Regions from separate parts of the Lentzea sp. NPDC055074 genome, predicted to be linked through region 1. Evidence: riboswitches for the same ligand, from Rfam matches in the RefSeq annotation. Region 1 holds a riboswitch; each other region holds the start of a gene.

Region 1 (9,451 bases):
TGGGGCGTGCCCAGCACGACGAGGTCGCCGGAGACCTGGTGCTTCAGGTCGTCCGGTGAGCCCTCGCCGACGATCGAGCCGTGGTCGATGACCAGCAGCCGGTCGCTCAGGAAGTCGGCCTCGTCGAGGTAGTGCGTGGTCAGGAAGACCGTGGTGCCGTCGGTCTTGAGCTGCCTGATGTGGTCCCACAGGTTGCGCCGGCTCTGCGGGTCCAGGGCCGTGGACGGCTCGTCCAGGAACAGCAGCCGCGGGTCGTGCAGCATGCCCATCGCGATGTCGAGCCGCCGCTGCTGGCCGCCCGAGAGCGTGACGACGCCGCGCTTCTCGAGCCCGGTCAGGTCGAACCGGTCGAGCAGGCCGGCGACCTTGCGGCGGGCGTCGTGCTTGGACAGGCCGTAGAAGCGGGCCTGGAAGTCGAGCTCGTCGGCGACCCGCTGGTCGAGCCCCGCGCCGTTCTTCTGGCCGACGTAGCCGATGTTGCGGCGCACCCCCGCCGGGTCGGTCAGCAGGTCGTGCCCGGCGATGGTCGCCTCGCCCGCGGTCGGCTGCAGCAGCGTGGTGAGCATGCGCAACGTCGTGGACTTGCCGGCGCCGTTCGGGCCGAGGAACCCGACGAGCTCGCCCTCGGCGACGTCGATGTCCACACCCCGCACAGCGTCCACGGGACCGGCCTTCGTCTCGAACCGGCGCGCGAGGCCGCGTGCCTCGATCATGACGGAACCCCCTCTAGTCAACTTTGACTAGAGGCTAGCGAGAACTAATCAAGTTTGACTAGTCCCTCAGCTCGTACGCACCGGCCTCTAGGCGTTCGATCAGCTCCTGAGTCCAGCGCACCTGACCTTCGAGATGGACGAGCCAGAGTCGAAACAGCTCGCTGACGTGCGCGGGCTTGCCCATCTCCGGCATCGAGGAGATGCCGTGCCGGGTGGGGGTGAGCCGGCCTTCGAGGTCCGCGAGCCGGTTCTTCAGCAGCACGACCGCCCGCCCGCGCGGGACGAGGTTGAGCATCGCGACGGCCGCCGAGACCTCGTCGTTGGCGGCGTCCGCGGTGGCCAGCGCACGCCCGAGCAGGTCCTCCAGCTCGTGCTCGCCGGCCGGGGTGATCCGGTAGCTGGTGCGGGCGGGGCCCTCACCGGACTCGGTGCCCACCGGCTCCAGCAGTCCGTCCTTGGCCAGCGCCTTCAGCGCGTGGTAGATCGAGCCCGGCTGCACGTTCGCCCAGGCCTCCGCCGACCACGACCTCAGCTCGCGGCGCACCACATAACCGTGTGCCTCGCCGACGAGCTTGACCACGCCGAGCACCAGCATTCTGGTCGCGGACAAACCGACCTCCCACTCGGTGGAAACACCCTGGCACCGCCTCCGTAGGCTATGTCCATGAGTGCCTCCGTACTGACCGCGGTGGCCTGGCCTTATGCCAACGGCCCCAGGCACATCGGTCACGTCTCCGGTTTCGGTGTCCCGTCCGACGTCTTCTCCCGCTACATGCGAATGTCCGGACACCGGGTGCTCATGGTCAGCGGCACGGACGAGCACGGCACACCCATCCAGGTGCAGGCCGAGAAGGAAGGGCTCACCGCCCGCGAGCTCGCCGACAAGTACAACCGCGTCATCGCCGGTGACCTGCAGGGCCTCGGCCTGTCCTACGACCTCTTCACCCGCACCACCACCGGCAACCACTACCAGGTGGTGCAGGACCTGTTCTCCGCGCTGTGGAAGAACGGCTACGTCGTCCCCAAGACCGAGATGGGCGCCATCAGCCCGTCGACCGGCCGCACGCTGCCCGACCGCTACATCGAGGGCACCTGCCCGATCTGCGGCTACGAGGGCGCGCGCGGCGACCAGTGCGACAACTGCGGCAACCAGCTCGACCCGTCCGAGCTGATCAACCCGCGCTCGAAGATCAACGGCGAGACGCCGAAGTTCGTCGAGACCGAGCACCTGTTCCTCGACCTGTCCGCGTTCATCGACTCGCTGGGCAGCTGGATGGGCACGCGGTCCGACTGGCGTCCGAACGTGCTCAAGTTCTCGCAGAACCTGATCAAGGACCTGCGGCCGCGCGCCATCACCCGCGACCTCGACTGGGGTGTGCCGATCCCGCTCGACGGGTGGAGCGACCAGCCGATGAAGCGGTTCTACGTGTGGTTCGACGCCGTCATCGGGTACCTGAGCGCGTCCGTCGAGTGGGCGCGGCGCACCGGGAACCCGGATGCCTGGAAGGAGTTCTGGACGGGCGACGCCCAGGGCTACTACTTCATGGGCAAGGACAACATCGTCTTCCACTCGCTCATCTGGCCGTCGCTGCTGCTCGGGCAGAACGGCGCGGGCGACAAGGGCGGCGAGCCCGGCCGGTTCGGCACGCTGAACCTGCCGACCGAGGTCGTGTCGTCGGAGTACCTGACGATGAGCGGCTCGAAGTTCTCGACCTCGCGCGGCACCGTGATCTACGTCGGCGACTTCCTGAAGGAGTTCGGGCCGGACGCGCTGCGGTACTTCATCTCCGTCGCGGGTCCCGAGAACCAGGACACCGACTTCACCTGGGAGGAGTTCGTCCGCCGGACGAACTTCGAGCTGGCGAACGAGTGGGGCAACCTGGTCAACCGCTCGATCTCGATGGCGCACAAGAACGTCGGTGCCATCCCGAAGGCCACGTCGCTGACCCCGGCCGACCACGAGCTGCTCGCGCAGTCCAAGGCGGCGTTCGAGACCGTCGGCGCGCACCTGCGCCGCTCGCGGTTCAAGCAGGCCTCGGGCGAGGCCATGCGCGTGATCTCCCTGGCGAACAAGTACCTGTCCGACCAGGAGCCGTGGAAGCTCAAGGACGACCTGGACCGCCGCGACTCGGTGCTGCACACGGCACTGCAGGTGGTGCAGGACGCGAACACGCTGATGACGCCGTTCCTGCCGCACTCGGCGCAGAAGGTGCACGAGGCGTTGGGTGGCACGGGCGTGTGGGCCGCACAGCCGGAACTGACCGAGGTCGACGACCTGGACATCCCCGAGCGTTCGTACCCGGTGCTGACCGGTGACTACGCCGGTGAGCAGGCCAAGTGGGAGTCGACGCCGATCGAGGTCGGCCGGCCGCTGCAGAAGCCGTCGCCGCTGTTCGCGAAGCTGGACGCGAAGCTGGGCGAGGTCGGGCCCGAATGGGCTCCGATCGTGACCGAGTAGTGGCGGACAAGCGTGAACGACCGCCGGTGCCGGAAGCTCTTCCGGCACCGGTGATCGACGCCCACACCCATCTCGACGCGTGTGGTGCCTCCACCGCTGCCGACGTGGCGGTCCTGCTCGACCGGGCCGAGGCCGCCGGCGTCTCGCACGTGATCACCGTGGCGGACGACCTGGCCGCCGCGCGGTGGGCCGCCGAAGCGTCCACATGGGACCCGAGGGTCTACGCGGCGGTGGCCGTGCACCCGACGCGCACGTCGTCCTTCGGGGACGCGGAGAAGGCCGAGCTGGAACGTCTCGCCGCCTTCGACCGAGTGGTGGCGATCGGCGAGACCGGTCTGGACTACTACTGGGACTACTCGCCGCCCGCCGCCCAGCACGACGCTTTCCGTTGGCACATCGACCTTTCCAAGCGCGTCGGGAAGCCGTTGATGATCCACGACAGGGACGCGCACGAGGACATCCTCAAGGTGCTCGACTCCGAGGGAGCACCGTCCACTGTGGTCTTCCACTGCTTCTCGGGAGACGCGGACTTCGCGCGGCGGTGCGTCGACGCGGGGTACGTGCTGTCGTTCGCGGGGCCGGTGACGTTCAAGAACGCCCGTGCGCTGCGGGAAGCGGTGCAGCTCGTGCCGCAAGATCAGCTGCTGGTCGAGACGGACGCGCCGTTCCTGACGCCGCATCCGTACCGCGGACGTCCCAATGAACCCTATTGTGTGAATTACACAGTTCGCGATATCGCTACGTTGCGTGGCGAAGATCTTTCTGAACTCTGCGTCGCTGTCACCCGTACTGCTCAACGAGTGTTCGGGCTGGACCACTGAAATGCGACGTAGAGCGAACGGAGTACAGGGTTGCTACCCCCATGGGGTGACTGACGTCACAACATTGGCGGGGGTGTTTGCGCAACGTCGGCTACCCCGTTACTGTCCCGTGACCGTGCCACCTGAGCCGACCCTGTCGGTTCGGAGCACGCCCGCAGTCGGGGCGGGACCGAAGCCAGAAGCGCGAAGAAGCGAGACCACGTAGGAGGAGTTGCCGGGAACCTTCGAGCTCCAACTCGAATGATCTTGTCAACGCCAACTGTGCGGTGGCCTCACAGCTTCCGCAATGGAGGTATCGACCCTTGTCTGGTAGCGACAGAACTGCCGCTCCGTACGACTTCAACGACGACACGGACTGGTTCACGCCGGTCGGTGGCACGGCGGTGGACGTCGCTGATCCCCACCCGAGCTTCCCCGCCGGTGCGCTGACCATCACGCCCGCGGACGTGCTCGAGGTGCTCGGCCCGGACGCCGACGACCTCCTGGCCTCGGCCAACGTCGACGTCGACGAGCTGATCCGTCTCATCAACGCCGAGACGACGATCATGCCGCCCCTCGTCCTCCCGTCGGAGGAAGAGGAGCAGGCCGACCCGCAGGTCCTCGTCAAGGCCGCCTCCACGTGGAAGCGCCGCTTCCTCAAGGGCACCGTCGCCGCGATCCTCGTGTCGATCTCCGGTGGCGGCGTGACCGCCATGGCGATGGACAAGTCGCTGACCGTCGAGGTCGACGGCGCGCTGCAGACCGTCCACTCCTACGAGGGCACGGTCGGCGACGTCCTGGCGGAGGAGGGCATCGTCGTCGGTGAGCACGACGCCCTGTCGCCCTCGCTGAACGCCCCGATCTCCGACGGCGGCAAGATCAGCCTCGACCGCGGCCGCCTGCTCAAGATGAGCGTCGACGGCCAGGCTCGCGAGGACTGGGTCCGCTCCGTCACCGTCGAGGAGGCCGCCAAGCAGCTCGGCGTGCCGCTCGAGGGCGCGTGGATGTCGATGCCCGGCTCGCACGCCGTGCCGCTCGAGGGGATGAACCTCGAGGTCAAGACCAGCAAGACCATCAAGCTGTTCGACGGCGCGAACCCGATGCGCGAGGTCAAGACGACCGCGCTGACCGTCGACGAGCTGCTCAAGGGCGAGAACCTCTCCCTCGGCCCGGAGGACGCGGTCGCGTCCGGCGTGGACGTGAAGCTCGCGACCGGTGCCGAGGTCTACATCTCCCGCACCGGCGTCACGGTCATCAACGTGAACGAGCCGGTCGCGCCGCCGGTCGAGAAGACCAACGACCCGAACATGACCGCGGGCCAGCAGACCGTCACCGACCCCGGCGCGCCGGGCGAGCAGACCTCGCAGTACCGCGTGACGGTCAAGAACGGCAAGGAAGTCAGCCGCGAGAAGCTGAGCAGCAAGGTCACCAAGGAGCCGAAGCCCAAGAAGATCACCGTGGGCACGAAGCCGCTGCCCGACGGTGAGGTCTGGGACCGCCTCGCCAAGTGCGAAGCGGGCGGCAACTGGGCCATCAACACCGGCAACGGCTACTACGGCGGCCTCCAGTTCTCGGCCAGCACCTGGGCCGCGAACGGTGGCACCGCCTACGCGCAGCTGCCGCACCAGGCGACCCGCGAACAGCAGATCGCCACCGCGACCAAGCTGCGCGACCGCGCAGGTGGCACGTACGGCGCCTGGCCGGGCTGCCGCGCGAAGCTCGGCCTGCCGTAAACCTCTCTCCGTCCCCCGCCGAAGGCCGCCCGTGGTTCGCCACGGGCGGCCTTCGCCGTTGCGGGCCGTGCGGCCTCTGGCAACGGCCTGGTGCGAGAATGCACCGGTGAGCCTGCTGGGACCTGCCGAAGTTCGCCGTCTAGCCGCCGAGCTGGACATCCGCCCGACCAAGAAGCTGGGCCAGAACTTCGTGCACGACCCCAACACGGTCCGCAAGATCGTCGCCGCGGCCGGTCTCACCGAGGACGACGTCGTCCTGGAGGTCGGGCCCGGTCTCGGGTCGCTGACCCTCGCGCTGCTCCCCAGCGCCAAGCAGGTCGTCGCGGTCGAGATCGACCCGCCGCTGGCGCAACGGCTCCCGCAGACGGTCGCGGAGATGGACCCGGAGAACGCGGGCAAGCTCCACGTCGTCCTCGAGGACGCCATGAAAGTCACCCAAGAAGACCTGCCGGCACAACCCACCGCGATCGTCGCGAACCTGCCTTACAACGTCGCGGTCCCGGTGGTGCTGCACCTCCTGGCCGAACTCCCCAGCCTTCGCAAGGGTCTGGTGATGGTGCAGGCCGAGGTGGCCGACCGGATGGCGGCCAAGCCCGGCAACAAGATCTACGGCGTCCCCAGCGTGAAGCTCGCCTGGTACGCCGAGTCGAAGAAGGCCGGCTCGATCGGCAAGAACGTGTTCTGGCCCGCGCCCAACGTCGACTCGGGGCTGGTCTGGTTCCAGCGCCACGAAAAGCCGCTGTCCACAGTGGACCGCAAGCGGCTCTTCCAGATCGTCGACGCCGCTTTCGCGCAGCGCCGCAAGACCCTGCGGGCCGCCCTCAGGGGCTGGTCCGGCAACACGATGGACATCGACGAACTGCTCGCGAAAGCGGGCGTCGACCCGCAGCTCCGGGGCGAGCAGCTGAGCGTGATCGACTTCATCCGGATCGCGGAGGTCTAGGGCCTGTGTCGAAGTTCGGTCCGAGGTAGCCGGGCCCGAGGCGGCCCCTGGCGGCCCGGCCGGCCGGCCCACGTACAACACCGGTACGCAGGCCGTCCGGCCGCACCACCGGGAACCACCTCAAGCGCGGCTCCCGGCGAACCGAACTTCGACACAGGCCCTGGCCGGGGATCCATCGGCCATCAGTGTGATCTGTCGAACGAATCGGGTTTTGGCTTGCGCAACCGAACGTCCGTCCGGTTGACTCTTACTTGCCATCCGGAGCGACTGAGAGACCTGGCTCTACGACGTCGCAGCAACCACCCGCTGGATGCGGGCAGGTGCTAACGCCAGGACCGATGGAGGATCACCATGGGTACCACGCGAATGCTGACGCGCCGTCGAGTCGTCGACCAGTGCCGTCGCACCGCTTCTGCATGTCGTCGCCACCTCGTCTAAGGCGCCTTCTCAAAGTCCTTTGACGCGCACTCGCTTGAAGAGTGGCGCACACACCTGAGCAGAAACCTCGACCGCGCACGTCCGCCACGAGCGGACGAGGTGCCGTCGCGCGCAGCCGTGGAGCAGAAGTGATCACTGTCGAAAACCTCACCAAGTCCTTCCAGGGTGTCTCGGCCCTCAACGGCGTGACCCTCGACGTCGAGGCGGGCACCGTGCTCGGCGTGGTCGGCCCGAGTGGTGCCGGCAAGTCGACGCTCGCCCGGTGCGTCGCGCTGCTGGAGCGTCCCGACTCCGGGGCGATCCGCGTCGACGGCACCGACATCACGAGCCTCGACGGCTCCGCGCTCCGTGCGGCCCGCAGGCAGATCGGCGTTGTGCCGCAAGGGGATTCGCTTCTCCGTCAGCGCACGGCCGCCGGCAACATCGCACTGCCGCTCGAGTCCGCGGGTGTGCCCGGACCGCAGCGCCGCACCCGCGTGGGCGAGCTGCTCGACCTCGTCGGGCTCACCGACAAGGCCGCCTCGTACCCCGACCAGCTCTCCGGCGGGCAGCGCCAGCGCATCGCCGTGGCACGCGCCCTCGCCGCCAACCCGTCCGTGCTGCTCGCCGACGAGCCCACGTCCGCGCTGGACCCGGAGACCACCGGTTCCGTGCTGACCGTGCTCGACCGTGCGCGCGCCGAGCTCGGGGTGACGGTTCTCGTCGTCACGCACGACATGGGCGTGGTCCGGAAGATCTGCGACGACGTCGCCGTGCTGGAGCAGGGCCGCGTCGTCGAACACGGCAAGGTCCTCGACCTGGTCAACAACGCGGGAAGCCGGACGAGCAGCGCGCTGCTGCCCGCCGTCGACCTGAACCCGATCAACGAGAGCAGCTACGACCGCGTCGCGGACGTCGTGCTCGTCGGGTTCGCCGCGGTCGGCGCCCTTCTTCCCGAGGTCTCCCACCGGTTCGGCGTCGAGCTGAACATCGTCGGTGGTGGCCTCACGCGACTGGGCGAGACGCCGGTCGCACGGTTCCGGCTCGGCCTGAACGGCGAGCGCTCGGACTCCGCTCTCGAGTGGATCGGCGAGGCCGGCGGCTCGGTGCAGAGGTCCCTGAAGGGCCCCCAGGGAGTAGCTGCGTGAGGTCTGCAACACCCTGGTCCGACGTCTTCAGCTTTCTGCTCGAAGCCACGGGCGAGACGCTCTACATGGTCGGCGTCTCGACCGTCATCGCCACCGTTCTCGGAGTTCCCGTAGGTGTCTGGCTGCAGCTCACCGCTCAGGGTGGGCTGCGGCCGAACGCCGTGGTGCACAGGATCCTCAGCTTCGTGACCGACCTGGGCCGCTCGATGCCGTTCATCGTGCTGCTCGTCGCGCTCACGTCGGTCACCCGCCTGCTCGTCGGTGGCTCCATCGGCAGCACGGCGGTCATCGTGCCGCTCGCCGTGGGAGCGATCCCCTTCGTCGGCAGGCTGGTGCAGAACATCCTGTCCGAGGTGCACGTGACCGTGGTCGAGGCCGCGATCACCACGGGCGCCTCGACGCTGAGGATCGTGCGCAGCGTGCTGATCCGCGAGTCGCTGCCCGCCCTGATCAACGCCATCGGCGTCACCGTGATCGCCCTCATCGGGTACTCGGCGATGGCGGGCGTGATCGGCGGCGGTGGCCTCGGCGACCTGGCGATCCGCGAGGGCTACCAGCGCTTCAACGACCGGATCCTGTGGAGCACCGTGGCGTGGCTCGCCGTGCTCACCACCGTGATCCAGTTCGGTTTCACCCGTGCCGCCCGTGCGTCCGACCGGCGCCGGCACGCCTCCGTCTGACCCGTAGCAAGATTCTCAAAAGGAACGTCATGCGTATTCGTGCTGCCCTGATCGCAGTTGCTTTGACCGGTTTGACCGCTCTGTCCGCCTGCTCGTCGGGTGGTGCCAGTGCCTCCGACACGCTCAAGGTCGGTGTCTCCCCGGTTCCGCACGCCCAGATCCTCAAGTACGTGGCCGACAACCTCGCCGCGCAGAAGGGTCTCAAGATCGAGGTCGTCGAGTTCACCGACTACGTGCAGCCGAACACGGCGCTGGTCGACGGGTCGCTCGACGCCAACTACTTCCAGACCGTCCCGTACCTGGAGACGTTCACCAAGGAGTCCGGCGCGAAGGTCGAGTGGGTCCAGCCGGTCCACGTCGAGCCGCTCGGCCTCTACTCGAAGAAGGCCAAGAAGCTCGACGAGCTGCCGTCCGGCGCCAAGATCGCCGTCGCCAACGACGCCACCAACGAGGCCCGCGGCCTGAAGCTGCTGGAGGCGAACGGCCTGATCAAGCTCAAGGCCGTCGACCAGCCGACGGTCCGCGACCTCGCGGAGAACCCCAAGAACCTGCAGTTCGT
Region 2 (9,451 bases), on a different contig from region 1:
TGAGCCGGTCGGACTTGCCCACGACCCGGCCGTCGACCAGCACGTCGTCGGCGTCGGCGATGCCGGCCACGACGGTGCGGGACAGACCGAGCAGCTTCGCGAGGCCGGCGTCGACGCGCATGCCGTCCAGACCGTCGGGAATCGGCAGCGTTCGGTAACCGCTCACGCGGGGTGCCTCGACCTTCTTCTCCTTGCAGAACCCGCTAAATCTACCAGGACCAGCTACTTCGTCTCCTGGAGACCGTCGGTCTCCACGAGCGGCTCGACCTCCTTGACGACGGTCCCGTCGTAGTCGTGCTGCAGCAGCGCCAGGACGATGATCGTCACGCCACCGCCGACGATCGCCATGTCGGCGATGTTGAAGACCGGCCACACCCGGCCGTACGGGTCGAACAGCGACAGGAAGTCGACGACGTGGCCGCGCATCGGGCCGGGTTCGCGGAACAGCCGGTCTGCCAGGTTGCCGACCGCACCGCCCAGCACCAGGCCGAGACCGACGGCCCACTTCTGCGAGCGCAGGTTGCGCGAGATCCAGACGATGAACCCGGCGACGCCGAACGCGATCAGCGCGAGGACCCACGTCATGCTCTCGGCCAGGCCGAACGCGGCACCGGGGTTGCGGACGAACGTCAGGTAGAGCGCGCCGCCGAAGATCTTGATCGGGTCCGCGCCCTCCAGCAGCGCGACCGCCACGACCTTGGTGAGCACGTCGAGTGCCAGCACGGCGGCCGCGAGGATCGCCAGCATCCTGATCTTCGGTTCCGGCAGCGAACCCGCGAACGAGCCGGAGATCGAGAACTCCTCGTCGTCCTCCACCTTGGCGGGGGACTCCGCGGGCTTCTCCTGCGCGTCCGGCTCCCCGGCCACCGTCCCGGGCTCGCCGACCTGCGTTTCCGCAGGCTTCTCGGCGACCTCGCCCGAGGTCTTCGCAGCGGCCTTGTCCGGGGTCTCGGCCTCGTCGCTCACCAGGTCAGTGTCCACTACAGGGACTACGCGAGGAACGGCGGCAGGGTTCGGTCGTCGTTCTGCGGAACCCAGCGGCCGTCGCGCTGCTCGTAGGTCCACTTCGGACCTTCGGTGACGAGAGCGCGCAGCGCCGCGACCAAACGATCCACGTGCTCGGCCGTCGTGCCGAGGCCGATCGACGCGCGCACGGCCCGTTCCTCGTGCGATCCGACCTGCTTGACCAGGCGGCCCACGATCACGTGCGCGCAGAACGCGCCGTCGCGCACACCGATGCCGTACTCGGCGGACAGCGCCGCCGCGAGGAAGCCCGCGTCGAAGCCGGAGATGGTGAAGCTCACGACGCCGACCTTGTCCGCGTCGGTCAGGATCGCCAGCTCGCGGAAGCCCGGGATCGTGCGCAGCCCGGACCGCAGGCGGGCCAGCAGCTCCTGCTCGTGCGCGACGGTCTGCTCCCAGTGCCGCGACAGGATCTCGCACGCCGCGGCCAGCGCGTGCACGCCGACGACGTTCGGGCTGCCGGCCTCGTGCCGCTCGGGCACCGCGGACCAGGCCACGCCGAGGCGGTCGCCGTGGTCGGTCACCTTCGACGTGGCGCCGCCGCCGACCAGGTACGGCTGGGCCTGCTGCAACCAGTCGGCGCGGCCGACGAGCACACCGGCGCCGAACGGGGCGTAGATCTTGTGGCCGGAGAACACCACGTAGTCGACGCCCAGCTCACGGGCGTTGATCGGGCGGTGCGGGGCGAGCTGGGCGGCGTCGAGCGCGATCCGCGCGCCGTGGCGGCGGGCGACCTTCGCGAGCTCGGCGACCGGCCACAGCTCCCCCGTGACGTTGGACGCCCCGGTGACGATCACGAGCCGGGGGCCGACCGGGGCGGCGGCGAGGGCCCGGTCCAGCGCGACGATCGCAGCGCCGGACGAAGAAGGTGCGGGGATCCGCTGGACGTGCGGACCCTTCCAGGGCAGCAGAGCGGCGTGGTGCTCGCTGTCGAACAGGACGACGGCGGTGTTCTTGGGAACGCTGCGCGCCAACAGGTTCAGCGAGTCGGTGGTGTTGCGGGTGAAGACGACGGCGTCGGAGGCGTGCGCCCCGACGAACCGGCGGACGCGGTCGCGGGCCTGCTCGTAGACGCGGGTCGAGACCTGGGAGGCGAACCCGGCGCCGCGGTGCACGCTGGCGTACCAGGGCAACAGCTCGTCGACGGCGTCGCGCACCTCCTGCAGACAGGGTGCCGACGCGGCGTGGTCGAGGTTGGCGTAGGTCACGCGCTCTCCGGTGACCAGGGGGACGCGCAGGTCGGCGCCGACGACGGCCGGAACGGCGGTGGTGGTTCCAGGGGTGATCGCGAGCGTCATCGAGCTGCCTCCGAGGCCAGGGGCCCCGTTGTGCGAAGGCCCGCGCTTGACCGGCGCCCCACGCGCCGGACCAGGTCCTCACCAAGGGCACCCCACCGCGGTTGGAGGGTTGCCGGCCAGCAAGCTTGGGCTTGACGCTGGCTCTCATGACCTGCCGACGACGTTAGCGGAGGGTGACCGCCTCGTCGACACCCGATCACATGCTGAGAAGCCTCGGAGACCGACTAATCCCCGGTCTCGCCCTTCCACCTGGCGTAGCGACCGGCCCGGTCGACGGCACGAACGCGCCGCTCAGCGGCATCGCGCGCCTCCTCGGTGGTGACGATGAGCAACTGGTCCTCGGTCTGCAGCCGGGTCGTCGGTTGTGGCGTGAAACTCTTCCCCGACCGGACCACGAGGCTGACCGTGGCGCCGCTGGGCAGCCGCAGCTCGGACATGTAGACGCCGTGCAGCTTCGAACCGCGCTGGATGTGGACCTGCAGCAGGTCGGCGCCGAGCTCGTCGAGCGGCGAGGAGTCGACCTGGACCTCCACCGCCTCGCCGGTCTTCACCAGCCCGAGCCGCCGGGCGAGCAACGGCAGCGTCGTGCCCTGCACGATCGTCAGCACGATGACCAGCAGGAACACCACGTCGACCAGCTGTCGTGCGCCCTCGACGCCCTGGATCAGCGGGATCAGCGCGAACACGATCGGCACCGCGCCTCGCAGCCCCGACCAGGAGAGGAACGCCTGTTCCCGCCACGGCACCTTGAACGGCAACGAGGCCAGCACCACCGACAGCGGGCGCGCGACGAACGTCAGCACCAGACCCGCGATCAACGCGGGGAACAGCACGTCGAGCAGCCGCGACGGCGAGGCGTAGAGGCCGAGCAGCACGAAGAGCCCGATCTGGGCGAGCCAGCCGAGACCTTCGGCGAACGAGAGCGTGTCGGCGCGGTGCGGCAGGCGGGCGTTGCCGAGGACCAGCGCGGCGACGTACGTGGCGAGGAATCCGGAGGCGTGCACGAGATCGCCGGCCGTGTAGGCCATCACGCACACCGCCACCGTGGCGAGCGGGTACAGGCCGGTGGAGGGCAGTGCCGCGCGTCTCAGCCCGGCCCCGCCGAGGAACCCCAGCGCTACGCCGACGAGCGCGCCCGCGCCGAGTTCGTAGATCACCAGCAGCGGCGCGGTCCAGGAGATCTGGTCCGACGAGGCCAGCAGCACCACGGCGATGTAGACCGGCGCGTCGTTGAGGCCGGACTCCAGTTCGAGCGCGCCCGTGAGCCGCGCGCCGACGCCCAGTGAACGCAGGACGCTGAAGACGGCGGCCGCGTCGGTGGACGAGAGCACCGCGCCCCACAGCAACGCCATCCGCCAGTCGAGGCCCAGCAGGAAGTGCAGCGCCGTCCCGGTCACCGCCACGCTGACGACAACGGCCACTGTGGACAGTGCGACGCCCAGCCACAGCGATGACTTCACCGCGTTCCAGCGGGTCGTGATGCCACCCTCGGTGAGGATCAGCACCAGCGCCGCGATGCCGAGCGACTGGGTCAGGTCGGCGTCGTCGAACTTGATGCCGAACACAGACTCGCCGAGCAGCACGCCGATGCCGAGGTACAGCAGGAGTGAGGGCAGGCCGAGCCTGGTCGACACCCGCACCGCGATCACGGAGATCAGCAGTACGGCAGCGCCGATGCCCAGGACCGCTGTCACGTCACCCACCTGGACCATTCTGGTTGATCACCACCGAATCCGACGAATCAGACGAGTCAACAACTCCAGCCGTTCGCCCCTACCGAGCCCATGCACGACGGAGCATGTTGATCAGTGGCTCAATCCCTACCCTGCACGGAGTTGAACCATGAGGATCCTGATCGCGCTGGCGGCCGCCTTGATGGTGACCGGAGCGACCTCAGCGCAAGCAGCGGCGCCGGCCGCACTGGCGGCGCCGAACATCAACGTCGCGAACGTACAAGCTCACCTGAACCAGTTCCAGTCCATCGCCAACTCCAACGGCGGCAACCGCGCACACGGACGACCGGGGTACCTGGCCTCGATCAACTGGGTGAAGAGCAAGCTCGACCAGGCCGGGTACACCACGCGCGTCCAGTCGTTCACCTCGAACGGCTCGACGGGCTACAACCTGATCGCCGACTACCCCGGCGGTGACCTGAACAACGTCGTGATGGTCGGTGGCCACCTCGACAGCGTCTCGGCGGGTCCCGGCATCAACGACAACGGCACCGGCTCGGCGTCGATCCTGGAGATCGCGCTCCAGGTGAAGGCGACCGGGTTCCAGCCGACCAAGCACCTGCGGTTCGGCTGGTGGGGCGCGGAGGAACTCGGCCTCGTCGGCTCGACGTACTACGTGAACTCCCTGTCGTCGACCGAGAAGTCGAGGATCAAGGCGTACCTGAACTTCGACATGACCGGCTCGCCGAACCCGGGTTACTTCGTCTACAGCTCCTCAGGCCAGCCCACCGGTTCGGCGGCGCTGACGCAGCGGCTGCAGGCGGGCTTCAGCTCACTGGGCGTCTCGACGGAGCTGACGAACGTCGGTGGCCGTTCGGACCACGCGGCGTTCGCCCGCGCGGGCATCCCGACCGGTGGCACCTTCACCGGCGCCGAGGGCATCAAGACCTCGGCGCAGGCGTCGAAGTGGGGTGGCACGGCCGGTCAGGCCTTCGACCGCTGCTACCACCGCTCGTGCGACACCACGTCGAACGTCAACGCGACCGCGCTCGACCGCAACGCCGACGTGATCGCCAGCACGCTCTGGGCCACCGCGGCCTGATCACTTCGCGGTGAGCACCTGCACGGCCTCGTCGAGCACCGGTTCGACGAGGCCGGGCAGGGTGATCCACATCTGGGCCTGGCCCAGGTAGAGGCTGAACGCGATCAACGCGCGCTTCCTCGCCTGGGCCTCGCCGAACCCGAGCTGCCCGAACAGCTCCGTCAGGTAGCCGATCCGCTTCTCCGTGACGCGCTGGAGCACCGGCGCGATCACCTCGTTCTGCGCGGCCGCCTGCAACGCCATCTCCACCGACCCCTTGCGGGTGGTGTCGAGCACCATGGCGAACAACGTCCGCAGCTTGTCCTCGGGGGTCTGCTCGGACTCGACGAGCTCGATGACCTTCTCGGTGTGTTCCCGTTCCCACCGCTCGACCGTCGCCTGCAGCAACGCGTCGCGGGTCGGGAAGTGGTGGTAGACGCTGCCCTTCGTGGCTCCGGCCCGCGCGGCGAGCGGCTCGACGGCGACGGCGTGGAGCCCGCCTTCGGCCAGGGCTCTCAGCGCTATCTCAGTCCAGTCGTCACGATTCCGCCGCACCACGCTTCCATACGCTACCGTACGTTCTCGGAACATACGCCACCGTATGGAGGTCGGTCATGATCAGGAACGTCCACACCCGCGACCTCGGCGTGCCCGCCGGCCCGTTCGTCGAACGCGTCCAGGAGCTTTGGCCACCCGCCTGGGGCAAGCAGGAGTTCGACCGCCCGCTGGGGGTCGGCGCCGACGGCGGGCACGGCCCGATCCGCTACCGCTGCACGGAGTTCGTGCCCGGCGAGTCGATCACCTTCGAGTTCACCGGGATGTCGGGCAGCCACACGCTCTCGGCTTCCGGGGACGTGTTGCGGCACGAGCTGATCGGAACCTTCGGGTTCGCGGACCGGCTGCGCTGGGCGCTCGTGATCCGCTGGCTGCACGACGCGTGCATCGAGGACCTGTTCGACGCCTGCGAACGCGCGGCGGGCAGCGAGCCGGCTGTTCCGGCCCGCTGGTCACCATGGGTCCGACTGGTGCGACGCCTGTTCACGCCACGGCGTCAGCCGGCGGCTGGCCGCGATCGCTCACGACACGCGTGAGCCGGTTTCCCGAGAGCGGTCCGGAACAGCCGAACCCACGCCGTCACCGTCCTCACACACCTCCGGAACAGTCGAGCAGCAGCGGAACGGATCCCGGTTCCGTGCTGGACGCGCCGTAGATGTCGCCCTCGTCGGTGAGCGAGGGGTACGCCGGAACGGTGGGCACCGCACGAGAACCGCTGGGATCAGCCCACAACTCCTTGTCACCCCACAGGGTCCTGCCGAGCACGTGACCGTGCGAGTTCGCCGCCAGGACCTCGGCGGCGAAGGCGTACGGCTCGCTCGCGGCACCCGTCACGTCCCACCTGACGACCTGCGAGTCCACGACGCCGACCGCGTGGTTCCCGCGCACCGTGCGCACTTCGGCGTTGCCGAGAGAGACGACCTCGCCGGACGGGCGGATCCAGTGCGTGCCACCGCTCGAGCCGGCCAGCACCGACCCGTCGTCGGCGATGCCCACCGGGCTCCACGACGCGTCCGTACCCGGGACCTGGTGCGGTACAGCGGAATCCGCCGGCCACACCACGGGCTTGCCGTCCGAACGGCCGAGCACGTCGCCGCGCTCGTTGAGGTCGAACGCCTCCACCCGGTACTCGCCCGGTAACCCTTGCAGGCCCTGCACCGAGTCGGGAACTCCCGGCCGCCACCGCGCGGCGGCCGGGAACAGGGACGCCGACAGGATCACCACGCCGGACGAGTTGATGTCCTGCGCCGACGTCGGGTTGCGGAAGAACGACAGCTGGTCGAGCAGCTGCCCGTCCTTCCACACCAGCGCCGTGCTCCCGGACATCGACCAGAAAGAGCCGGTGCCCACCGCGAACGAGCCGGCCGCGGCCGCCACGCCCTCGCTTCTCACGGCAGGCGGCACCGGCAGCTCGACGAAGTCCCACGACCGGCACGCCGCCACCGGATCAGCCACCGGATCGGCCACCGCGGTGGCCGGAGCCAGCACACCGGCCGAAAGGAGCAGTGCGCTCGCGAAGACGCGCCATCCCCCAGACAGAACCATCACAATCCCCTTTGCTGTTGGCCTGTTCCGACCGTAGCGACGGGGTCCGACAGTTTTTCGCGGTCGCACGCCGAGGGGCCGCCGTCCGAAGACAGCGGCCCCTCGGTTCACTCGTTCAGGTCACGCCTTCGCGACCGCCACCTTCACCTTGGCGCCGTCGCCGACCGTGCCCTCGGAGGTGCCCTCACCGAACACCACCGCGGACGTCAGCGTCTCCGCCTGGACGAACGCCAGGTGGGGCTCCACCGCGGTCCTCACCGCGTCCGGCAGCTCCAGCGTCAGCGTGATCCGGTCGGACACGTCGAGCTGAGCGTCCTTGCGGGCCTGCTGCACCACGCGCACCAGGTCGCGCGCGACACCCTCGGCCTCCAGCTCCGGCGACACCACCGTGTCGAGCACGACGACACCGGCACCACCGGGCAGCGCGGCCGTGGCGGCGGGATCCGTTGCCACCAGACGCTGTTCGTACTCGCCCTCGAACAGCTCGACGCCGGCGGCGACGATCCTGCCGTTCTCCTCGGACCAGTCACCGGCCTTGACGGCCTTGATGACCTTCTGCACGTTCGGGCCGAGGCGCGGGCCGGCCGCACGCGCGTTGACGACCAGCTGGAACTGCCCGTAGGCGTCGACGTCCGTGGACAGCGACACCTCCTTGACGTTGACCTCGTCGCGCACGATCCCGGCGAAGTCCTCCAGCGAGCCCGCCACCGGCGACGCCACCGTCAGCCGCGCCAGCGGAAGCCGCACGCGCAGCTTGTTCGCCTTGCGCAGCGACAACGCCGTCGAGCAGACGTCGCGCACCTCGTCCATCGCCGCCACCAGCGCGTCGTCCGCCGGCACGTCCGACACCGACGGGAAGTCCGTCAGGTGCACCGAACGGCCACCGGTCAGCCCGCGCCACACGACCTCGGCCGTGTACGGCAGCAACGGCGCCGTCACGCGCGTGACGACCTCCAGCACGGTGTGCAGGGTGTCGATCGCGTCCTGCTCGCCGTCCCAGAACCGCTGCCGCGACCGGCGCACGTACCAGTTCGTCAGCACCTCCAGGTACTCGCGCACCAGCTGGCACGCGCCGGAGATGTCGTAGACGTCCATCGCAGCCTGGACGTCGCGCACCAGGTCGTGCGTCTTCGCCAGCGCGTACCGGTCGAGCACGTTCTTCGAGTCGACGCGCCACGTGCCCTCCTTCCCGGAGGCGTTGGAGTACAACGCCAGGAAGTACCAGGAGTTCCACAGCGGCAGCACCGCCTGGCGCACCGCGTCGCGGATGCCGCGCTCGGTCACCACGAGGTCGCCACCGCGCAGGATCGGCGACGCCATGAGGAACCAGCGCATGGCGTCGGAGCCGTCGCGGTCGAAGACCTCGGTGACGTCCGGGTAGTTCTTCAGCGACTTGGACATCTTCTGGCCGTCGTCACCGAGAACGATGCCGTGCGCCATGCAGTCGCGGAACGCGGGCCGGTCGAACAACGCCGTCGCCAGCACGTGCATGGTGTAGAACCACCCGCGCGTCTGGCCGTTGTACTCGACGATGAAGTCGCCCGGGAAGTGGTTCTCGAACCACTCCGCGTTCTCGAACGGGTAGTGCACCTGCGCGAACGACATCGAGCCCGACTCGAACCAGCAGTCGAGCACGTCCGGGATGCGCCGCATGACCGACTGGCCGCTCGGGTCGTCCGGGTTCGGCCGCGTCAGCTCGTCGATGAACGGCCGGTGCAGGTTGTCCGGGCGCACGCCGAAGTCGCGCTCCAGCTCGTCCAGCGACCCGTACACGTCCGTGCGCGGGAACTCGGGGTTGTCCGAGGTCCACACGGGCAGCGGCGAGCCCCAGTACCGGTTGCGCGAGATGTTCCAGTCGCGCGCGTTCTCGAGCCACTTGCCGAACTGGCCGTCCTTGATGTGGCCGGGCACCCAGTTGATCTGCTGGTTGAGCTCGACCATCCGGTCCTTGAACTGCGTGACCGCGACGAACCACGCCGACAGCGCGCGCTGGATCAGCGGGTTCTGGCAGCGCCAGCAGTGCGGGTACGGGTGGTCGTAGGTCTCGTGGCGCAGCAGCAGGCCTGCGTCCTTGAGGTCGCGGATGATCAGCTTGTTCGCCTCGAAGACGTGCACGCCCTGGTACGGCGCCACCTCCGCGGTGAACTTGCCGTCCGGTCCGACCGGCACGACGACCTCGATGCCCGCCGCGTCCGTCACGACCTTGTCGTCCTCACCGAACGCCGGTGCGATGTGGACGATGCCCGTGCCGTCGTCGGTGGTCACGTAGTCGGCCG
Region 3 (9,451 bases), on a different contig from region 1:
CAGCCGCTCTGCAGACGCGGATGTTCTTCTGCCTCGAGACGCTGGACCACCTGCGCCGGGGCGGCCGGATCGGTACGGCGGCGGCGCTGGTGGGCACCGCGCTGGCAGTGAAGCCGTTGCTGCACATGGACGACGGCCGGATCGTGCCGCTGGAGAAGGTGCGCACGATGGGCCGCGCGGTGGGCCGTCTGGTCGACCTGGCGGCGGCCGCGGCGGGCGACGGTCCCGTCGGACTGGCCGTGCACCACCTGGCCGCCCCCGAACGCGCTGCCGAACTCGCGACGCGCCTCGACGAACGGTTGCCCGGCTCGACGGGATGCGTGATCTCGGAGGTGGGCGCGGTGATCGGCGCGCACACCGGCCCAGGCGTGCTGGGCGTCGTGGTGCTGCCGGGAGGACCCGACAGCCTCCCACACACCCCCGACAATTCCCCGTCCCCGAACCGCGAGTGATCGCGACCTGTCCACAACCCGCGAGTAATCCACAGCCCCGGAGCGAACCCCACCTCCCCGCCCGCCCCGCTCCGTAACGTCCCTCGCATGTTCCCCCGCTCCCACCAGGACTCCCTCCCGACCGAACGCCTGGCCGCCCTGGCCGACAAGGTGAGAGCCGACCCGACCCTCGTCTACGCGAGGTCAGAGGACTCGGACGAACACGGCTCGCCTGCCCGCCGCTTCCGCCTGCCCCGCCTCCCGCGCCGTGGCCTGCTCGCCCTGGGCGTGGCCGTGGCGTGCACGGTGATAGGTCTGGGTAGCTGGTGGCAGAGCCCCGCCGCCGAACCAGCCCCGGACCTGGCACTCGTGAGCACCTCCGCGCCGGCACCCGAGCTGATCGTGAACGTGGTCGGCGAGGTGGCCAGCCCAGGCCTGATCACCGCACCGTCGGGCGCCAGGGTCGCCGACGCCATTCGCCTGGCCGGAGGCCTGAAGCCGGGCACGAACCTCCACAACCTGAACCTGGCCCGCAAACTCACCGACGGCGAACAGATAGCGGTGGGCATCCCACCCCCACTCCAGGCAGGCGCGGCACAAGCAGGCGGCGCACAGCCGAAGCTGAACCTGAACGCCGCCTCGGCGACCGAACTGGACGCCCTTCCCGGCGTGGGCCCGGTGACGGCCCAACGCATAGTCGACCACCGCACCCGCAAAGGCCCGTTCGCCTCGGTCGACCAGCTCCGCGACGTGGAAGGCATCGGCGAGTCGAAGCTGGCCAAACTGGCAGACCTGGTCCACACATGACCATCGCCACCAAGGCCCTGGCCCTCTACCTCCGCACCAAGGCCCACTACCGCCTCTTGGCCGCCCCGCCCCTCCTCCCCACCGACCACATCCACCTCACCCGCCACCTGACTCTCGCGTTCCCGCTGCACCGCTCTCCAGCCCGGCTCCGCCGCAAGCCGCGCCCAGTGGCCACAGCCCTGCGCCACCTGCTGGCCGCAGCCGCGCCACCGCTCCCACCCAGCCCGGCGCCACCCCCGCCACCCACCATCCCGCCGGCTCTGATGCAACGCCCCTGCCGCATGTGCGCCGCAACCGTGCATCGCCGCCACATCAACGAAACCGGCCGGACAGCTCCGGTAGCGAACCTGCCTGAAACGCCCTGAACCGAAAGCCCGGCTCCGCGGACCGTTCACAGGCAACCCCACGACACAACCGCTCTGCTCCTGCTGACCGGTCTCATCCCCGCCCGGCATCCAGCTTCCGCACCCCTGACCGGTCCCACCCATCCCACCGATCGGAGTCAGCCATGCCCTCGGCCCGCATCACCCGCCCTCCCCGCATCGACACCGCCTGGCACCATCCCGCCACCAGGCGCCCCCAGGTCCAGCCGAACCCCGTCCCGCACCGCCCACGTCCCCCCGAGCTGCCTCGCCCGCGCCAAGGCAGCCCCACCCCTGACCCGAGACCTCCCACCACCCAGGGGAGGCCCCAGTGGCCCGCCGCCACCCGATAACCCACGACCTCCGCCTGGTCCCGGCAGCCGCAGCCGTCTGGACCACAGCCGTGGCCGGTCTCTTCCTCAGCTGGCAAGCAGCAGTGCTCACCGGCCTCGCAGCAGGAGCCCTCGGCCTGACGGCGTGGCGCAGAGCGTGGTGGACCAGGACCTGCGCGATAGCCCTCCTGATCTCGGGCCCGGTGGCTGCGGCCTGGGTAGGTGGCAACGTCCTGCGAGCCGAGTCCCACCCACTCCGCCTGGCCGCGGACCAAGGCCGCAGCACCACCCTCACAGTCGAACTCACCACCAGACCCAAGGGCATCCGGGCCGCGGGCTTCGGCGGAACCCGGGCAGGCGTGGAGAACGTGGTCCTCAGGGCAACGGCGAACGGCGCCCAACTGGTGCTGCTGGCACCGGCCGACAAGTGGCGCGATCTGTTGCCAGGCCAGAAGGTCACGGTCAAAGGCACCCTCGCCCCGCCCAGAGGCGGCGACCTGGCGTCAGCGCTGCTGCGAGTGCGCGGCCCGCCGCAGGACCCGCGCCCACCCCCGGTCTGGCAGACCTGGGCCGGCGACCTTCGCGACGGCCTGCGACAGGCCAGCAAGGTCCTCGACGACGAGGAGGCAGGGCTCCTGCCCGCACTCGTGGTGGGCGACACCGAGCAGATGGTGCCGCGCATCGTGGAGGAGTTCCGCACAGCAGGGCTCGCCCATTTGCTCGCGGTGAGCGGTGCGAACCTGGCGATCATCTGCGGGGCGGTCTACCTGCTCACCCGACGGCTCGGGCCACGTCCGGCCGCCTTCGCCGCCCTCGCGGCGCTGGTCGGGTTCGTCATCCTGGCCGGACCGGAACCGAGTGTGCTCAGGGCCGCAGTCATGGGTGCCGTAGCGTTGCTGGCATTGGTGCTGGGCCGGCAACGATCCGCGGTGCCGAGCCTGGCTACGGCGGTGCTCGCCCTGGTGCTGCACGATCCGGCGCTGGGAGGCGATCCGGGATTCGCGTTGTCCGTGGTGGCGACGGCGGCGTTGGTGCTCATCGCGCCGAGGTGGGCGCAGGCGCTGAAACAGCGTGGTGTGCCGAACGGGCTGGCTGAGGCGATCGTCGTGCCGATGGCCGCGAGCCTGGCCACGGCTCCCCTGGTGGCGGGGCTGTCCGGGCAGGTGAGCCTCGTGTCGGTGGTGGCGAACCTCGTCGCCGGGCCGGTGGTCGCGCCGGCGACGGTGCTGGGCGTGCTGGCGGCGGCCGTCGCGCCGCTCTCACCGCAGGTGGCGGAAGTCGTCACGCACGTCGCCGGGCCTGCGGTGAGCTGGTTGATCACGGTCGGGCGGCAGGCGTCGGCCGTGCCCGGTGCGGCGGTCGGCTGGCCGGACGGGTGGACCGGAGCGCTCGCGTTGGCGGGTGTGACCGCCGCGGTCGTGTTGTTGGTGCGGTTCAAGAAGACGCGGGCGTTGGTCGTCGCGGTGCTCGTCGGCGCGTTCGTGGTGCTGGTGCCGCTGAGAGTCGTGGCGCCGGTCTGGCCGCCCGCCGGGTGGAAGGTCATCAGCTGCGACGTGGGCCAGGGCGATGCGCTGGTTCTCGCGACCGACGACGCCGACACGGCCGTGCTGGTCGACACCGGGCCCGATCCCGGAGCGGTCGACCGGTGCCTGAAGACGTTGGGGATCAAGAGGATTCCGCTGGTGGTGCTGACGCACCTGCACGCGGACCACGTCGGCGGACTCGACGCCGTGCTCACCGGGCGTGCGGTGGGAGCGGTGGCGGTCGGGCCGCTCAAGGAGCCCGCGTGGGCGTGGAGGGAGGTCGGCGAACGGGCTCGCGCTCACAACGTGCGGGTCGTGGAGCCGAAGGCGGGCGAGCGGTTCGCCTTGCCGGGACTGGAGCTGGAGGTGATGGGACCGAGACGGCCGCCGGTCGCCGAGGACGGGAACACGACGGTGAACGACTACTCGCTCGTGCTCAGGGCTCACACGAGGGCGGGGCGGGTGCTGCTCACCGGTGACGTCGAGCTGGCCGGCCAGGCGGCGTTGCTGGGGGAGCGGGACCTGAACGCCGAGGTGCTCAAGGTGCCGCACCACGGGTCGCGGTCCTCGCTGCCCGCGTTCCTGAAGGCCGTGCGGCCTCGGGTGGCGCTGGTGAGCGTCGGCGCGGGCAACAGGTACGGGCATCCGAGCGCGCACGTCATCGACGTGTTGCGGGCGGGAGGCGCGTTGGTGTTGCGCACGGACAAGGACGGAGACCTGGCGGTGTTGCCGGGAAACCGAATCGTACGAAGGAGAAGAGATGGTCTGGGTCAGGTTGTTCAACGCGCGCTACCCGATTCCCGGTGGCACGCCAGGCCTCGCGTGGGCGCTGTGGCAGCCGAACTACTCGGCGACGCCGTGGCCGCACGACGAACTGAAACCCGATTTCGGTTACTACATCTGCGAAACACTCGAAGACGGCACCCGCGCCGTCACCTACAGGGCGACGACCACGCACGTGCTGCCGCAGACGAAGGCGGAGACGCCGGAGGAGGCGTACGACCTCGTCGCGGAGCGGGTGTTCGACGACGAGCTGCGGGTGGCGCCGGACGTGTGGCACGACTACCACTACAACGCGCTCAAGGCGGAGGCCCCGTGGCCACAACGGATCGTGGCGTGGCGCGCGGCCGTGGAACCGGTCGGACCGCACGTGGTGGAGGGCTTGCAACGCTTCCCGCGCACCGGCTGGCTCAAGACGGACGCGATCTCCCTGTGAGCCAGGGAGATCGCGTCCGCGAGAAGGTGACTAGCCCAGTGCCTTGATGACGGCCTCGGCCGACGGCGGGACCGTCGCGCGCGGGCCGATCGTGTCGCCGAGCGCGTCGAGGGTCTTGAGGCCGTCGCCGGTGATGAGCAGCACGGTCTCGGCGTCGGGGTCGAGCTGGCCCGACTCGATCAGCTTCTTCGCCGTCGCGACGGTCACGCCGCCGGCGGTCTCGGCGAAGATGCCCTCGGTGCGGGCGAGCAGCTTGATGCCCTCGACGACCTCTTCGTCGGTGACGTCCTCGATGGCGCCGTTGGTGCGGCGCACGGCGTCGAGCACGTACGGGCCGTCGGCCGGGGCACCGATCGCCAGCGAGCGGGCGATCGTGTCCGGGCGGACCGGGCGGATGACGTCGTGGCCCGCCTTGAAAGCGGCGGAGATCGGGGAGCAGCCGGTGGCCTGCGCGCCGAACACCTTGTACGGCGACGCTTCGACGAGGTCGAGCTGGCCGAGCTCGCGGAACGCCTTGTCGACCTTGGTGAGCTGCGAGCCGGACGCGATCGGCACGACGATCTGGTCGGGCAGGCGCCAGCCGAGCTGCTCGGCGACCTCGTAGCCGAGCGTCTTCGAGCCCTCCGCGTAGTACGGGCGGACGTTGACGTTCACGAACGCCCAGTCCTCGTTCTCCGCGGCGAGCTCCTGGGCGAGGCGGTTCACGTCGTCGTAGTTGCCGTCGACGGCGATCAGGTCGCCTTCGTACACCGCGCTCATGAGGATCTTGGCGCGTTCGAGGTTGGAGGGCACGAGAACCACGGACTTCCAGCCCGCGCGGGCGGCGGCCGCGGCGACGGCGTTCGCCAGGTTGCCGGTCGACGGGCAGGCCAGCACCTTGAAGCCGAGCTCGCGGGCAGCGGCGAGCGCGACGCCGACGACGCGGTCCTTGAACGAGTGCGTGGGGTTGCCGGTGTCGTCCTTCACCCAGATCTTGCGGACGCCCAGGGCCTTGGCGAGGTTGTGCGCCTCGACCAGGCGGGTGCCGCCGGGATCGGTGTTCGGGTGCTGTTCCACAGTGGACGGAACGGGGAGAAGGCCGCGGTAGCGCCAGATGGACCTGGGGCCGGCCTCGATGTCCTCGCGCCGGATCTTCCCGAAGTCGTAGGCCACTTCCAGCGGCCCGAAACACTCGAGACAGGCGTACTCAGGAGCGAGAGGGGTCTCATTCCCACATTCCCGGCACAGCAGTGCCCGGGCAGGGCCGAGGTCGAACTTCGTGCTCGTGGGCACAGTGACAGCAGTCATCGCGAGGTATCTCCTCATCTTTCCCGCGAAATCGAACGGGTCGGAATTGGCACCGTGATCGTCTGCGCAGAGCTCCGCACAAGGTTCTGTGCTGGCGCTGACGCCGGTTGCCGGGGCTTCTTCGGGCCGTTCCCTCTGCCCCTCTGGATGAGCGGTGTTCAGTTGTGGGCACCAAGCTACGGCAACTGTCCGTTGCGCAGCCACCAACGTCCACGATCCGGGACGTGGAAAGATGCGGAGCGTGAGCGCACCGGAGTCACTGCACCTCGTCATCGGCGAGGAGGAGTTGCTGGTCGAACGTGCTGTTCGGGCGGCTCTCGAGGCCGCACGAGAGGTCGACTCGACCGCCGACCTGACCCGCGTCCAGGTGACTGATCTCACGGCTCCGGAGCTCGCCGAACTGGTGAGTCCGTCGCTGTTCGCGGAGGGCCGCGTGATCGTCCTGCAGAACGGGCAGGACATCAGCAAGGAGATCGCCGACATGGTGCTCTCCTACGTCAAGGCGCCCGCGGACGGCGTGACGCTCGTCGTCGTGCACACGGGCGGTGGTCGCAGCAAGGCGGCCAAGGACCTGCCCGGGCAGCTGAAGAAGGCCGGCGCCGCGGTCACCGAGTGCGCCAAGGTCACCAAGGCGAGCGACCGAGAGGCGTTCGTGCGCAACGAGGTGCGCCGCGCGGGCGGCAAGATCGACTCGGAGGCCGTCGCCACGCTCATCGACGCCGTGGGCACGAACCTGCGCGAGCTCGCCGCGTCCGCGTCGCAGCTCGTGTCCGACACCGACGGCAAGGTGACGGTCGAGGAGATCCGCCGCTACCACCAGGGCAAGGCCGAGGTGACGGGGTTCGCCGTCGCGGAGAAGGCCGTCGTCGGTGACCGGGCGGGTGCCATGGAGGCATTGCGCTGGGCAATGCAGCTCGGCGTGCCGCACGTGCTGGTCGCGGACGCACTGGCGGACGCGGTGCGCACGGTCGCGCGCGTGTCCGCCGTGGGCCGCGCCGACCCGTTCAGCCTGGCCGGGCCGCTCGGCATGCCGCCGTGGAAGATCAAGAAGGCGCAGGCCCAGTCCCGCGGCTGGGCCCAGTCGGGGCTCGCCGACGCGATGCAGGTGGTCGCGGGGCTCAACGCCGACGTGAAGGGCGTGGCGGCCGACGCCGACTACGCGCTGGAGCGGGCCGTGCTCCGGATCATCGCCGCGCACAGCCGCCGCTGACAGCGCCGTCACGCACAGAGCCGCCGCTGACAGCGGACGATCACGACTGGCGCGGTATCCCGATCAGGTACTGGGTTCCGGTGAAGCCGGGTTCGACGCCGATCGTCCACTCGAACGACTCGGTGCCGTCCAGCCCGTCCACGAGCCGCCGCAGTTCCGCGCGCCCGTACATGCGCAGGAACGACACGACGCTGTCGAAGAACATCATGAACGGCAGCACCGGCACGACGTAGGTCAGCGCCAGCCGCAGCAGGTAGCGGGGCAGGGGATTGCGCTGGAACGGCGCCGCGAGCAGCACGGCCAGCGCTAGGAAGAACGGGAACACCAGCACGTGGAGCCACGACCGCTTGGTGTCGACGACGACCATCGGCTGCCGGGTGTCGACGGCGTTCTGCAGCATCCGCGAGGCCAGCGCGGGCGGGAAGTGGTGGAAGGCGCCGTAGATCGTCCGCGTTCCCTCCACCCGGCAGTCCGTGGCGTCGACGGGCGTCGCCACGTGGCCGACGGAGCAGCACTGGTCGGGCAGCCGCCGCCGGTTCTGCCGGGCGACGCGCTCGAAGGCGGGCACGTTCGGTACCAGGTCCGTCAGCGTGACCTGGGTGTGGACGCCCTCCGCGTGCAACCGCCGCTGGATCAGCGGCACCGGCCCGCCCGACCCCGCGCAGAGGTCGACGATCCGGTGGTCCGCGCCCGACCGCAACGCCAGCGCCAACGGGCGTGAGTACTCGCGCGCGGCGTCCGTCAGCCGGTAGATGGTCATGATCGACTCGGTGTGCAGGGTCCTCAGCACGGGCGGCGTGCCGTCGAGGTCGTGCAACTCGAAGAAGTCGATGCGCGGCAGCGATTCCATGGGGTCTACGCCTACACCAGAAATGTGAAAGGGCTCCACCTCCCGGAGGAGGTGGAGCCCTTTCACAGAAGCTCGAAGGTCTACGAGCGAGATCAGCCCTCGAGGGCGTTCGCGCGCAGGGCCATCGCCGACTTCTTGTTGGCGGCCTGGTTGGCGTGGATGACGCCCTTGGTGGCGGCCTTGTCGAGCTTGCGGGACGCGTCCTGCAGCAGCTCCAGGGCCTTCGCCTTGTCACCGGCCTCGGCAGCCTCGCGGAACTTGCGGATGGCCGTCTTCAGGGACGACTTGACCGACTTGTTGCGAAGGCGGGCCTTCTCGTTGGTCTTGATCCGCTTGAGCTGGGACTTGATGTTCGCCATGCGACATCACCCTTCTTGTCGAAACCGGGTTCGTGACGCGCTTGGTCGGCACCGGCCACGAGGGCCGGGTCTCCTCCACGGCGGAGAGCCGCGCGTTCACGACGGGAAAGAATATCAGGCCAGCTCAGCGCACCGTGAAGGTGGCCTTCTCGGCGCCCACCACGGCCTCGTAGCCGCCGCGGGCGACCTCACGCCGTCCGTCACCGTCCACGTCGCCGACGGTCAGGGCCAGCTGCGAGAGCTTGAACGACACCTCGACCTGCTTCGACTGCCCCGCAGCGAGTTCCACGCGGGTGAAGCCCACCAGACGGGCGTCCGGGGTCAGCACCGGTGAGGCCGGCTGACGCACGTGGACCGGAACAACCGTGGTGCCCGCACGCCCGCCGGTGTTCGCCACCGTGAACTTCACCACGCCGTCCCGGCGATCAACCGACACCGAGGTTCCCGAGGTCGCGAACGACGTGTACGACAGCCCGTGCCCGAACGCGTAGAGCGGGTCGTACTTCGCCCCCGCCGACGTGTTCGCGCCCGGCAGCTGGTCGTAGGTCAGCGTCGGGTCGCCCAGCGCCTTCGGCCACGAGATCGGCAGCCTGCCGCTCGGGTTCACCGCGCCGAACAGCACGTCGGCGATCGCCCGGCCACCCTCGCTGCCCGGCAACCAGCCCGCGACCAGCGCGTTCGCGTCCGCCGCCGCGCCGAGCACCTGTGGGCGCGCGGTCAGCAGCACCACGACCACCGGCTTGCCGGTCGCCTGCACCGCGTCCACCCACGCCTGCTGCTCGGTCGTCAGCACCGGGTTCTCCGTGTCGGCCGGACCCTCCGCGCCGGGCTTCTCGCCCAGGACGACGACGACCGCGTCGGCACCTGCCGCCTCGGACACCGCCGCGGCCTGAGTCGGAGCGTGCACCACGGACGCGCCCGGGACGGCCTCACGCACACCGGTCAGCACGGTCGCGGTCGGCGGCAACGGCGAGTCGTCCGGCACGCCCTGCCACTCGACGGTCCAGCCACCGAGCTGGCGGCGCACGTCGTCCGCGGTCTCCCCGGTCACGACGATCTTCTTGGCAGCGGAGG

Evidence for each region. Region 1 has a riboswitch for S-adenosylmethionine ahead of ACWF7A_RS16085 (methionine ABC transporter ATP-binding protein). Riboswitches for the same ligand answer to the same signal wherever they lie in the genome.
Region 2: another riboswitch for S-adenosylmethionine. It lies ahead of ACWF7A_RS33730 (aminotransferase class V-fold PLP-dependent enzyme); the one in region 1 lies ahead of ACWF7A_RS16085 (methionine ABC transporter ATP-binding protein).
Region 3: another riboswitch for S-adenosylmethionine. It lies ahead of thrC (threonine synthase); the one in region 1 lies ahead of ACWF7A_RS16085 (methionine ABC transporter ATP-binding protein).

The regions. Positions count from the first base shown of each region.
Region 1 covers NZ_JBSGUQ010000006.1:57,271-66,721, forward strand. Annotated here, with positions in the region: gene ACWF7A_RS16055 (ATP-binding cassette domain-containing protein) at 1-713, opposite strand, end outside; gene ACWF7A_RS16060 (PadR family transcriptional regulator) at 772-1,323, opposite strand; gene metG (methionine--tRNA ligase) at 1,378-3,171, shown strand; gene ACWF7A_RS16070 (TatD family hydrolase) at 3,147-3,992, shown strand; gene ACWF7A_RS16075 (transglycosylase family protein) at 4,295-5,704, shown strand; gene rsmA (16S rRNA (adenine(1518)-N(6)/adenine(1519)-N(6))-dimethyltransferase RsmA) at 5,817-6,647, shown strand; SAM riboswitch class I at 6,899-6,992, shown strand; gene ACWF7A_RS16085 (methionine ABC transporter ATP-binding protein) at 7,214-8,212, shown strand; gene ACWF7A_RS16090 (methionine ABC transporter permease) at 8,209-8,892, shown strand; gene ACWF7A_RS16095 (MetQ/NlpA family ABC transporter substrate-binding protein) at 8,922-9,451, shown strand, end outside.
Region 2 covers NZ_JBSGUQ010000019.1:8,050-17,500, reverse strand. Annotated here, with positions in the region: gene ACWF7A_RS33740 (RluA family pseudouridine synthase) at 1-121, opposite strand, end outside; gene lspA (signal peptidase II) at 223-966, opposite strand; gene ACWF7A_RS33730 (aminotransferase class V-fold PLP-dependent enzyme) at 990-2,321, opposite strand; SAM riboswitch class IV at 2,359-2,473, opposite strand; gene ACWF7A_RS33725 (potassium/proton antiporter) at 2,546-4,033, opposite strand; gene ACWF7A_RS33720 (M28 family metallopeptidase) at 4,164-5,096, shown strand; gene ACWF7A_RS33715 (TetR/AcrR family transcriptional regulator) at 5,097-5,633, opposite strand; gene ACWF7A_RS33710 (SRPBCC family protein) at 5,690-6,166, shown strand; gene ACWF7A_RS33705 (hypothetical protein) at 6,219-7,175, opposite strand; gene ileS (isoleucine--tRNA ligase) at 7,296-9,451, opposite strand, start outside.
Region 3 covers NZ_JBSGUQ010000030.1:5,616-15,066, reverse strand. Annotated here, with positions in the region: gene ACWF7A_RS41515 (DegV family protein) at 1-452, shown strand, start outside; gene ACWF7A_RS41510 (helix-hairpin-helix domain-containing protein) at 540-1,238, shown strand; gene ACWF7A_RS41505 (DNA internalization-related competence protein ComEC/Rec2) at 2,004-4,718, shown strand; gene thrC (threonine synthase) at 4,702-5,958, opposite strand; SAM riboswitch class I at 5,970-6,112, opposite strand; gene holA (DNA polymerase III subunit delta) at 6,191-7,168, shown strand; gene ACWF7A_RS41490 (hypothetical protein) at 7,209-8,018, opposite strand; gene rpsT (30S ribosomal protein S20) at 8,111-8,377, opposite strand; gene ACWF7A_RS41480 (glycoside hydrolase family 3 N-terminal domain-containing protein) at 8,502-9,451, opposite strand, start outside.